DNA from 3 places in the Streptomyces sp. NPDC001530 genome. Region 3 is predicted to be linked to each of the others. Evidence: riboswitches for the same ligand, from Rfam matches in the RefSeq annotation. Region 3 holds a riboswitch; each other region holds the start of a gene.
The links. A riboswitch is a leader RNA that binds a small molecule or an ion and turns the genes downstream of it on or off. The one in region 3 is predicted to bind cyclic di-AMP.
Positions count from the first base shown of each region.

Region 1: another riboswitch for cyclic di-AMP. It lies ahead of ACFY0T_RS19155 (peptidoglycan DD-metalloendopeptidase family protein); the one in region 3 lies ahead of ACFY0T_RS10855 (transglycosylase SLT domain-containing protein).
Region 2: another riboswitch for cyclic di-AMP. It lies ahead of ACFY0T_RS39205 (transglycosylase family protein); the one in region 3 lies ahead of ACFY0T_RS10855 (transglycosylase SLT domain-containing protein).

Region 1 is NZ_JBIAVS010000008.1:426,423-429,689, forward strand. Features, by position in the region: gene ACFY0T_RS19150 (alpha-galactosidase) at 1-1,237, shown strand, start outside; cyclic di-AMP (ydaO/yuaA leader) riboswitch at 1,532-1,696, shown strand; gene ACFY0T_RS19155 (peptidoglycan DD-metalloendopeptidase family protein) at 1,701-2,594, shown strand; gene ACFY0T_RS19160 (DUF6250 domain-containing protein) at 2,974-3,267, shown strand, end outside.
Region 2 is NZ_JBIAVS010000024.1:4,495-7,761, forward strand. Features, by position in the region: gene eno (phosphopyruvate hydratase) at 1-1,029, opposite strand, end outside; gene ACFY0T_RS39205 (transglycosylase family protein) at 1,421-2,101, opposite strand; cyclic di-AMP (ydaO/yuaA leader) riboswitch at 2,106-2,275, opposite strand; gene ACFY0T_RS39210 (transglycosylase family protein) at 2,459-3,267, opposite strand, start outside.
Region 3 is NZ_JBIAVS010000005.1:77,661-80,927, forward strand. Features, by position in the region: gene ACFY0T_RS10850 (GNAT family N-acetyltransferase) at 1-248, shown strand, start outside; gene ACFY0T_RS10855 (transglycosylase SLT domain-containing protein) at 397-1,128, opposite strand; cyclic di-AMP (ydaO/yuaA leader) riboswitch at 1,132-1,288, opposite strand; gene ACFY0T_RS10860 (hypothetical protein) at 1,560-1,859, opposite strand; gene ACFY0T_RS10865 (CocE/NonD family hydrolase) at 1,935-3,267, opposite strand, start outside.

The DNA.
Region 1 (3,267 bases), on a different contig from region 3:
CTGGCACGCCTACCAGCGCGCGTACGTCATCCCGGACGCGGACCAGGACCGGCCGGTGCTGTTCAACTCCTGGGAGGCCACCACGTTCGACATCTCCGAGGACCAGCAGGGGGTGCTCGCGCGGCGGGCCGCCGCGATGGGGGTCGAGCTGTTCGTGGTCGACGACGGCTGGTTCGGGGCGCGGACCAGCGACCGGGCCGGGCTCGGCGACTGGACGCCCAACCCGGACCGTTTCCCGGGCGGGCTCAAGCCGCTCGGCGACTACGTGCACGCGCTGCGTATGCAATTCGGGATCTGGGTCGAGCCGGAAATGGTCAATCCGGACAGTGAGCTGTACCGCGCGCACCCGGACTGGGTGCAGTTCCAGCCGGGGCGAACCAGGACGGAGTACCGCAATCAGCTCGTACTGAACCTCGCCCGCCCGGACGTCCAGGAGTACCTGTGGGAGCAGCTCGACGGCCTGCTCTCCAGCGCCCCGATCGACTATGTGAAGTGGGACTTCAACCGCTGCTTCACGGACGCGGGTTGGCCCGGCGAGCGCTACCCGCAGAAGCTGTGGGTCGAGCACGTGGAGGCCTTGTACGCCCTCCTCGACCGGCTGCGGGCCGCGCACCCGGGAGTCGCCTTCGAGTCCTGCTCCGGCGGTGGCGGCCGCATCGATCTCGGGATCATGGCGCGTACGGACCAGGTGTGGACCTCCGACAACACCGACCCGCTCGACCGGCTCGCCATTCAGCACGGCTTCAGCCAGATCCACCCGGCCCGGGTCATGGCCGCCTGGGTCACGGACAGTCCGAACACGCAGCTCAACGGGCGAGTCAGCTCGCTGCGGTTCCGCTTCGTGAGCGCCATGGCCGGGGTGCTCGGCGTCGGCGGAGACCTGAGCGAGTGGAGTGAGGAGGAACTCGCCGAGGCGCGGGACTGGGTGGGGCTTTACAAAGAGATCCGGCCCGTCGTGCAGCGCGGCGACCTCTACCGGCTGCGACCCCCGGAGGGCGGGCTGAGCGCGGTGCAGTACGTCCACGGCGACGAGACCGTCGTCCTCGCCTGGCTCCAGGCCCAGCGTCACGGCGAGCCGGTCGCCCCGCTCCGGCTGCGTGGACTCGACCCGACACAAGCGTATGAGTGCCGCGAAACGGGCGAAGTGCACCGGGGTGCGGTGCTGCTGCATCACGGGATACGGACGGGGCTGCGCGGGGACCTTGATGCGACGGTTATCCGACTGCGTCGCATGTGACTGTTCTGTCCGAATTGGCGCCTTAATTCCAACTGGCCCTGGAATAAAGCGACGTGTGTGGACGTGCGTGAGGAGCGTCATATTCGTGACGATGCGTTGCGGTCCTCCTTTCTCAACCCGCCCGAATTCCAAGGCGGATTGAGAAGTCGGAAAGATCGTCAATCCACAGAGGGTGACGGGAATTCCGGCATGGATCAAGAAAGGCGCGCGTACAGAAAAGCCGCATGGTTGTCGACACGCTCTCATCTCGCTTACGTTCGCCCTCAATCCGGACGGACGCCCAATCCTGCCGCCGCCCGGAATTCGCTCACTCACCCGCACACGGCAGGAGCGGGGGACCCGCAGGTACCACGCCTGTTCCGGTCTCCGGAACGGCTAGGGGTATAGCCGTGCATGCGCACGGCCGGGCATCTCCAGCCCGCACCCGACAGCTCACCTCGCAGGCGCCGGAGAGGAATTCGTCATGCCCGCGAAGGGTAAGCACCGCCGTCCCAAGTCCCAGCGTTTCACCCGCTCGATCGCCGTGGCCGGAACCGGCGGCGCCGCGCTCGCGCTGCCTCTGATGGGAGCCACCGGCGCCCACGCCGCGACCCCGACCGCCGCTGTCGCGCAGACTGCCGAAAACCCCGCGAAGACCGCCGCCGCCGCTCCCACGGCCGCGAAAAAGGCGGCCGGGACCAAGACCTACCGGGTGAAGGCCGGTGACTATCTCTCGAAGATCGCTGACGAGCAGAACGTCACGGGTGGCTGGAAGAGGCTCTACTCCGACAACCGCTCGGCCATCGGCAGCGACCCGTCGCTGATCCACCCCGGCCTGAAGCTGACGCTCGGCAAGAAGGCCGCCTCGGGCGGAGCCACCCAGTCGTCGACCAAGACGACGCCCTCGGCCGCGAAGCCCGCCAAGACCACCACGACGGCCGCCAACACCGCGTCCGCCGGCAGCGGTTCCGGCTACACCCTGCCGGTCGCGGGCGCCACCGTCGGTACCGCCTACAAGGTGGCGGGCAGCATGTGGTCCAGCGGCTACCACACCGGCGTGGACTTCGTGGTCCCGACCGGCACCACGATCAAGGCCATCGCCTCGGGCACCGTCGTCTCGGCCGGCTGGGGCGGCGCCTACGGCAACCAGGTCGTCATCCGGCACGCCGACGGCCAGTACTCCCAGTACGCCCACATGTCCGCGCTCTCCGTCTCGGCGGGCCAGAGCGTGACCGAGGGCCAGCAGGTCGGCCTCTCCGGCGCGACCGGCAATGTCACCGGACCGCACCTGCACTTCGAGATCCGCACCACGCCGAACTACGGCTCGGACGTTGACCCGGTGGCGTACCTGCGTGCGCACGGTGTCGCCGTTGGCTGACCCCGCTTCCTGACTTCCTGCCCTTGACGGGCAGGACTCTCTGCCTCTCGAGGCAGGACAGCCGCCGAAGGCCGGACCCCATGATCCCCGGGGTCCGGCCTTCGGTGTTGCGTGAGCGACCCCTCCGGCACCCTCATGGGCGATCCACGAGCGGAACAGTGTCACAGCGATCCCCGCAAGCGCTTTCTATACTTTCGGAGGTCCCTGCTTCGCAACGTGGCCGTTCGGCTCGTCGCTCTCCTCGATCACCAGGGGTACGGAACGCTGTCGTCAACGGTCATGAGGAGAAGCCGAGTTCGGTGTGAGCGCCTGGTGGCACCGAGGCCCGGCGGGTGTCGAAGCCCGCGATCACCACGATCCCTCGTACGGATGGAGTCCCATGACGACCCGCAGAGTCTTTGGAACCCTGGCCGCCGGTGCCGCCCTGTCGGCGCTGCTCCCGGCCACCGCCGCGAGCGCCGCACCGACCCACCGCCGCGGACAGTTGATCGCCGCAGACGACTTCCGGCACGGCCTGGGCCAGTGGGCCACCGAGTTGCAGGACGGCGGCAAGGTCACGGCCTCGCGCGGTGTCCTGGAGATCGACGTACCGAGTGGCGCGACGGTCTGGTTCAAGCGCAAGCTCGAAGGGCCGTACGTCATCGAGTACACGGCCACACCCGTCTCCGCGGGC
Region 2 (3,267 bases), on a different contig from region 3:
CGAGCCGATCTGGTTGACCTTGACGAGCAGGGCGTTGGCGGCGCCCTCCTCGATGCCGCGGGCCAGGCGCTCGGGGTTGGTGACGAAGAGGTCGTCGCCGACGATCTGGACCTTGTCGCCCAGCTTGTCGGTGATGATCTTCCAGCCGTCCCAGTCGTCCTCGTACAGCGGGTCCTCGATGGAGACCAGCGGGTACGCGGAGACGAGCTCCTCGTAGTACTCGGTCATCTCGGCGGCCGAGCGGGACTTGCCCTCGAACTCGTAGGCGCCGTCCTTGTAGAACTCGGACGCGGCGACGTCGAGCGCGAGCGCGATCTGCTCACCGGGGGTGTAACCGGCCTGCTTGATGGCCTCGACGATGAGGTCGAGCGCGGCGCGGTTGGACTCCAGGTTCGGGGCGAAGCCGCCCTCGTCGCCGAGGCCCGTGGACAGGCCCTTGGTCTTCAGCACCTTCTTGAGGGTGTGGTAGACCTCGGCACCCCAGCGCAGGGCCTCGGAGAAGGACTCCGCGCCGATCGGGGCGATCATGAACTCCTGGATGTCCACGTTCGAGTCGGCGTGCGAGCCGCCGTTCAGGATGTTCATCATCGGAACGGGCAGCAGGTGCGCGTTCGGGCCGCCCAGGTAGCGGAAGAGGGGGAGGTCGCTGGCCTCGGAGGCGGCGTGCGCGACGGCAAGCGAGACGCCGAGGATGGCGTTGGCGCCGAGGGAGCCCTTGTTGTCGGTGGCGTCCAGGTCGAACATGGCCTGGTCGATCAGGCGCTGCTCGGTGGCGTCGTAACCGACGAGCTCCGGGCCGATCTGCTCGATGACGGCGAGGACGGCCTTCTCGACACCCTTGCCCTGGTAGCGGTTGGGGTCACCGTCGCGGAGCTCGATGGCCTCGAAGGCGCCCGTGGAGGCGCCGGACGGGACGGCGGCACGACCCGTGCTGCCGTCGTCGAGGCCGACCTCGACCTCGACCGTGGGGTTGCCTCGGGAGTCCAGGATTTCCCGGGCTACGACGACGTCGATGGACGGCACGAGCATCTCCTTCTGGGATGTGACGCGGGTACGCGGGGCCGCGGGGCCCGTAGTGCACGGAGCCGCGGTCGGCTCCGCGAGATGAGCCTAACCGCCTCGGGGCGATCGGCCAGCCGGTCGACCACCCCTTGGGCAGAACCGAGAGTAAATTGTTTCCGAACGGAACAAAAACCTGCCCCGTACACGAAACCAGCCCGCCCAAGAGCCACGCAGAAAAAAGCCCCGCCCCGGTGCGTACGGGGGAACACGCACCGGAGCGGGGAGCCCGTGGGGACGGGGGACCCTCACGAGGCCTCCAGTATGGAGACCCCGTCCATGAGGGCGTCTATGAGGGGGCTGCCACTCGGTTGAGGTCTGCCACTCAACTGAGGTCTGCCACTCAACTGAGGTCTGCCACTCAGCTGAGGTGAAGCTGCTGACCCGGGTAGATGAAGTCCGCGTCGTCGATGATGTCCTTGTTCAGCTCGAACAGCTTCTGCCAGCCGCCCTTGACGTGCTTCTTCTCGGCGATCGAGCTGAGGCTGTCCCCCGTGACGACCTTGTACTCGCCGTCACCCTTCTCGACCTTCTTGCCGGTCGGGGTGGTGACGGTCTTGGCGGCCGGACGCTCCGCGGAACGGGAGGCGGGCTGCTCCGTCGTCCGGGTGGTGGTGCTCGGGGTGGTGCTCGACGAGGAGGACGGGCTGCTCGTGCCGCCGGTGTACGCGGCGCTCGACAGGCCCGTGCCGCAGGTCGGCCAGGCGCCCTTGCCCTGCGCGGCGAGGACCTTCTCACCGATGGCGATCTGCTGGGACTTGGAGGCCTGGTCGGCGGTGGCGGCGTAGGCGGTGCCGCCGTACGCGGCCCAGGTGGAGGCGGAGAACTGCAGGCCGCCGTAGTAGCCGTTGCCGGTGTTGATGGACCAGTTGCCGCCGGCCTCGCACTGCGCGACGGCGTCCCACTCGGAGGCGGTGGCGGCGGAGGCGGTGCCCGAGGCCATCAGCGGAGCGGCGATGGCGACGCCGGTCACGCCGGCGAGCGTGGCGACACGGGCGGCCTTGGACGGGCGGCGGTGCTTGCCCTTGCTGGAAAACAGCATGGAGAGATCCCCTCACCGACGCCTGCGAGGTGAGCTGTCGGGTTCGGGCGGGTGAGTGCCCGGCCGTGCGCCGTTGGCGCACGACTTCACCCCAAGCCGTTCCCGGTGTCTTTCAACTCCCGGACGCGGCGCTTACCTTGGGTCCCCCGCTCCTGCCTACGGCGCTTGACGCGACGACTGTTCCCGTACGGCCGTTGGCAGGATTCGGCGTTGCGACCGTCGGGGCCCGCTGTGGCGAGCGGTGATGACCGTAGACATGCGATCGACGGAATTTCAAAGACGATCAGGGCTTCTGAGACTCATGTCTCACTCGCGCCAAACCGGACATTCCCCGGCGAACCATGACGCGAACTCCCGCTACTTTTCGTCCGATTCAGCACCAACTGCAAGCCTCTGACCGGGGATGATGAGGTCGGGATCGGTGCCGACCGTCTCCTTGTTCTCGGCGTACAGCTCGGACCATCCGCCGCTCAGGTCAAGGGAGTCGGCGATGGTCGAGAGACTGTCTCCGGAGCGGACGGTGTACGAGCCGTCGACGGCGTCGCGGGAGGCGCCGGAGCCGCGCGAGGCGTGCCGCCCGGACGCACCGTCCGTACGGCCGTCGGTCGCACCCTCCGTGGCGTCCTCCTCGGCGCTGTCGCCACGGTGGCGACCGGCACCGGACGTGGAACTGTCGGACGTACCCGAAGAGTCGCCGTTCTGGCCCGACTTGTCCGACTCGTCGCTCTTCGTCGTGTCTGTATCCGAGCTGTCGGATTCCTTTGAGTCGCCGCTCGCGCCAGAGGACGAGGTATCGGACTTCGTCGTGTTCTCGGTCGCACCGGAGGAGTCGCCGGAGGAGGAGTCCGAGTCGGACGAGTCGGATGAACCGGAGGAGTCAGAGGAATCAGGTGAATTGGACAAAGGCGAATTGGACAAACCCGACGAAGTCGATGAGCTCGACGAGTCGTCCGCCACACCCGTGTCGACCTCGACCTCGCCCGAGTCCTTGCTGAGCCCGGAGAGCGGTCCACAGGTCGGCCAGGCGGCGAGGCCCTTGTCGTCGAGGACCTTCTCGGCGACGGCTATCTGCTGCGAGCGGCTGGCCTGGTCGGCGCTCGGGGCGTATGCGAGGCCGCCGTGCGCCTCCCAGTTCTCCTGGGTCAACTGCAGCCCGCCGTAGTACC
Region 3 (3,267 bases):
TGGTGCTGCTTCCTGTGCCGTCCGGGCTGCGCGGTCGTATCGAAGACGTGGTCGTGGACACCGCGGCGCGTGGCCGGGGGGTCGCGGCGCTGTTGACGCGGGAGGCTCTGCGCTTGGCCCGGGAAGCGGGCGCCCGGACCGTCGATCTCACCTCTCGGCCGGATCGCCAGGCGGCGAACCGGCTGTACGAACGCCTTGGGTTCCAGGCCCGGCAGTCGACCGTCTACCGGTACCTGGTGGAGGGGTAGTCGGACGGCTGGGCATCCGACCGGCCCAAAGGACAGCCGACCAAGCCGATAGACAGCCGACTAGCCCGAAGGCCCGATAGACAGCCGGCCGACCTGATGGCCAGCCGACCGGCTGGATGGACAGCCGGCCGGCCGGACCGACGGCCGGTCAGTACGCCCCGTTCACATTGTCGATCGAGCCGTACTTCGCCGCCGCGTAGTTGCAGGCTGCGGTGATGTTGGCGACCGGGTCGTACGGGTCCATCGCGGTGCCGGGGACGTGGTAGGCCTTGAAGGTCGGGTCGATGACCTGGAGGAGACCCTTGGACGGGATGCCGGCGGCGGCGTTGGAGTCCCAGTTGTTGATGGCCCTGGGGTTGCCCGAGGACTCGCGCATGACGTTGCGGTAGATGCCGTTGTAGGTGCCCGGAATGCCCGCCTTGGCCATGATGTCCAGGGAGTGCTTGATCCAGCCGTCGAGGTTGTTGGTGTACGTCTTGGCGGAGGCGGGGGTGACCGTGCTCGCCTTGGACGCCGTGCTCGACTTGATGGTCTTCGTGCCCACCGTCAGCGTCAGGCCCGGGCTGAGCACGGCCGGGTTCGCGCCGATCACCGCGCGGTTGGCCTCGTACAGCTTCTTCCAGCCGCCGCTCGTCGGGTTCTTCTGCGCGATCTTGGAAAGGGTGTCGCCCGCGACCACCTTGTAGGTGAGGAGCTGGACGTCGAGAGTCGTGGCCGCGGCGGCCTTCGTGACCTGCGCCACCTGTGTCGGCTGGGCGGCGTGTGCGCTGGTCGCGCTCACGAGGGGAAGTGCGAGCGCGACTCCGCTCGTGCCCGCCGCGATCAGACCGCGGGTGAGGGCGTTGGGCTTGGGACGGCGGTGCGTGCCTCGTCCGGGCATGGCGACATTCCTCTCCGGCGCCTGCGAGGTGAGCTGTCGGGTTCGGGCTGGAGGTGCCCGGCCGCGCTGTGGGCGCGGCTTCACCCCGAGCCGCTCCGGTGTCCGGAACGGCGGCTTACCTGGGTCCCCCGCTCCTGCCGTGCGTGGGTGGGTGGGGTTTCCGGGCGGCGGCAGGATTCGGCGATCCGCCCGGATCGGGGCGAACGTATGCGAGAGCACATGTCGGGAACAAGCCCCGAATTCATGGCTCAGTCCGCTTTAACCTTGGAAAAGGAGAGGATGAATTGCCCGATTGTACCGGAATGTGATCCTCAACTTGCCTTCCGCGAAGGGGGAATCGAAGAAGTGGGGTGGAATGTCGGGATCACTCGGGCGTGACCCAACTCACTCGCCCGAGGCCCATCAAAGCGGCAATGCGGTCAACTCGGGCATTACGGTTCGAGTGTCCAGGCGGGGGAGTGCCTGGGGGGAGCCGGGCGCACCTCCCACACGGAGAGGTCCGTGTCGCGGTCGTCGTCGGGGAGGCGGCCCGCGTTGGGCTTGAAGTAGAGGCCGTAGCCCCAGTATTCGGGGAGTTCGTGGCACATCAGGTCGGGATACGGCTCGAACTTCCGCCCCCTGTATGCCCTGTTGATCCTCGCCACGGCCTCCGCGCGTGAGATCCCGAAGCGCGTGACCATCTCGTGGGCCATCTCGCGGAAGTAAGCGAGCATGCCCTCGTCGAGGTCCATCAGGAATTCCCCGGTCCGTGGCTCCCTGTCACTCCGCGCCATGGCCTCAGAATCCCCTACGACGCCTCCGCGTCTCTAGCCCGCCGTTCGGGGGATTCTCTTCTCCCATGTCCGGTGGAAGACCACCTCGCCGCCGTCCTTGCAGATCACCTCGTTGGAGGTGATGAAGTGCGAGGCGTCGCAGGTGATTTCGGAGGTCGTCGAGACGCGCGCGTCCCAGGCCAGGTCCGGGCGGTGCAGACGGACCGACCAGGTGGAACGGGCGCGGGCCGACAGCGGGTCCGAGTCGCTGATGGTGTACGTCTCCAGCGCGTCCTCGGTGAATTCGAGGCCGTCCGGGTAGAGGCGGGTGCCGCCGTAGCGGGGGGCGACCTCCAGGCGCCAGGTACCGGCGGCCACGTCGCGGACGACCAGGCGTTCCGGACGGGGTTCGTCCAGCGTCGCCGGGACGACCACGCCCAGGGGCTCGGACTCCTCCGGCTCCTCGAAGGCGACAGCGGGCGCCGACTCCCTTGCTCGTACGGGGAGTTCGAGGACGCTGCTCGTCGGGTCCAGGGTGAAGCCGGCCTCCGAGCCCGGCTGGGGCCAGATCCAGGGCCAGTACGCAGAGGAGAGGGAGAGACGGATGCGGTGGCCAGGCGGGAACGCGTAACCGATGCCGTTCAGGTCGAAAGCCACGTCCTCCGTAGTACCCGGTTTCCAGGGAACCGCCTGGTCACGACCGTGGCGCGCTGACAGGTTCAGCGCACCTCGGGTGATGAGCGTCGAGGCGCCGTCGGGCGCCACGTCGCAGAGGCGGGTGATCACCTGGCCCCGGGGGACCGAGGACGTCAGCCGCAGACGGACCCGCGGACGGCCCAACACCCAGGTCTCCTCCGGCACTTCGAACTCGAAGCAGGCCGATCGCGCGTCCTCCTCCCGCTGGTCCGGAGGCAGGTCCGGGTCGTTTCCGTAGGGGAGGAAGCGGCCCGCGTCCACCCCTGTGTGCTGGGGCGAGCGGACCAGCACCGGCGCGCCCTGGAGCGCGTACGAGACGGGGGTGACTGTGGGGGAGGGCCAGGCGTCATCCGCCACCCAGCGGCCCGGCAGTACGTCGTACACCGTCGCCGGAGGGTGTGCGTCCATCACGTACGAGCGCAGGAGCGGTTCCGACATGACCCCCGTGTCCGTGTCCCGGAGCCAGTGGTCCCACCAGCGCAGGGTCTCCTGGAGGAAGCCGATCGCCGGGCCGGGCGGCAGGCCCCGATCCGGGTACTGGTGAGACCAGGGGCCGATCAGGCCGCGTACGCGCTCGGGCGGCAGGTTCTCGACCAGCCGCAGCACCGTGTCGCGGTACGGGTCGTGCCAGCCGCCGACCGCCAGGACCGCTGCCCGGATGGTGCCGTAGTCCTCGCAGACGCTGCCGTGG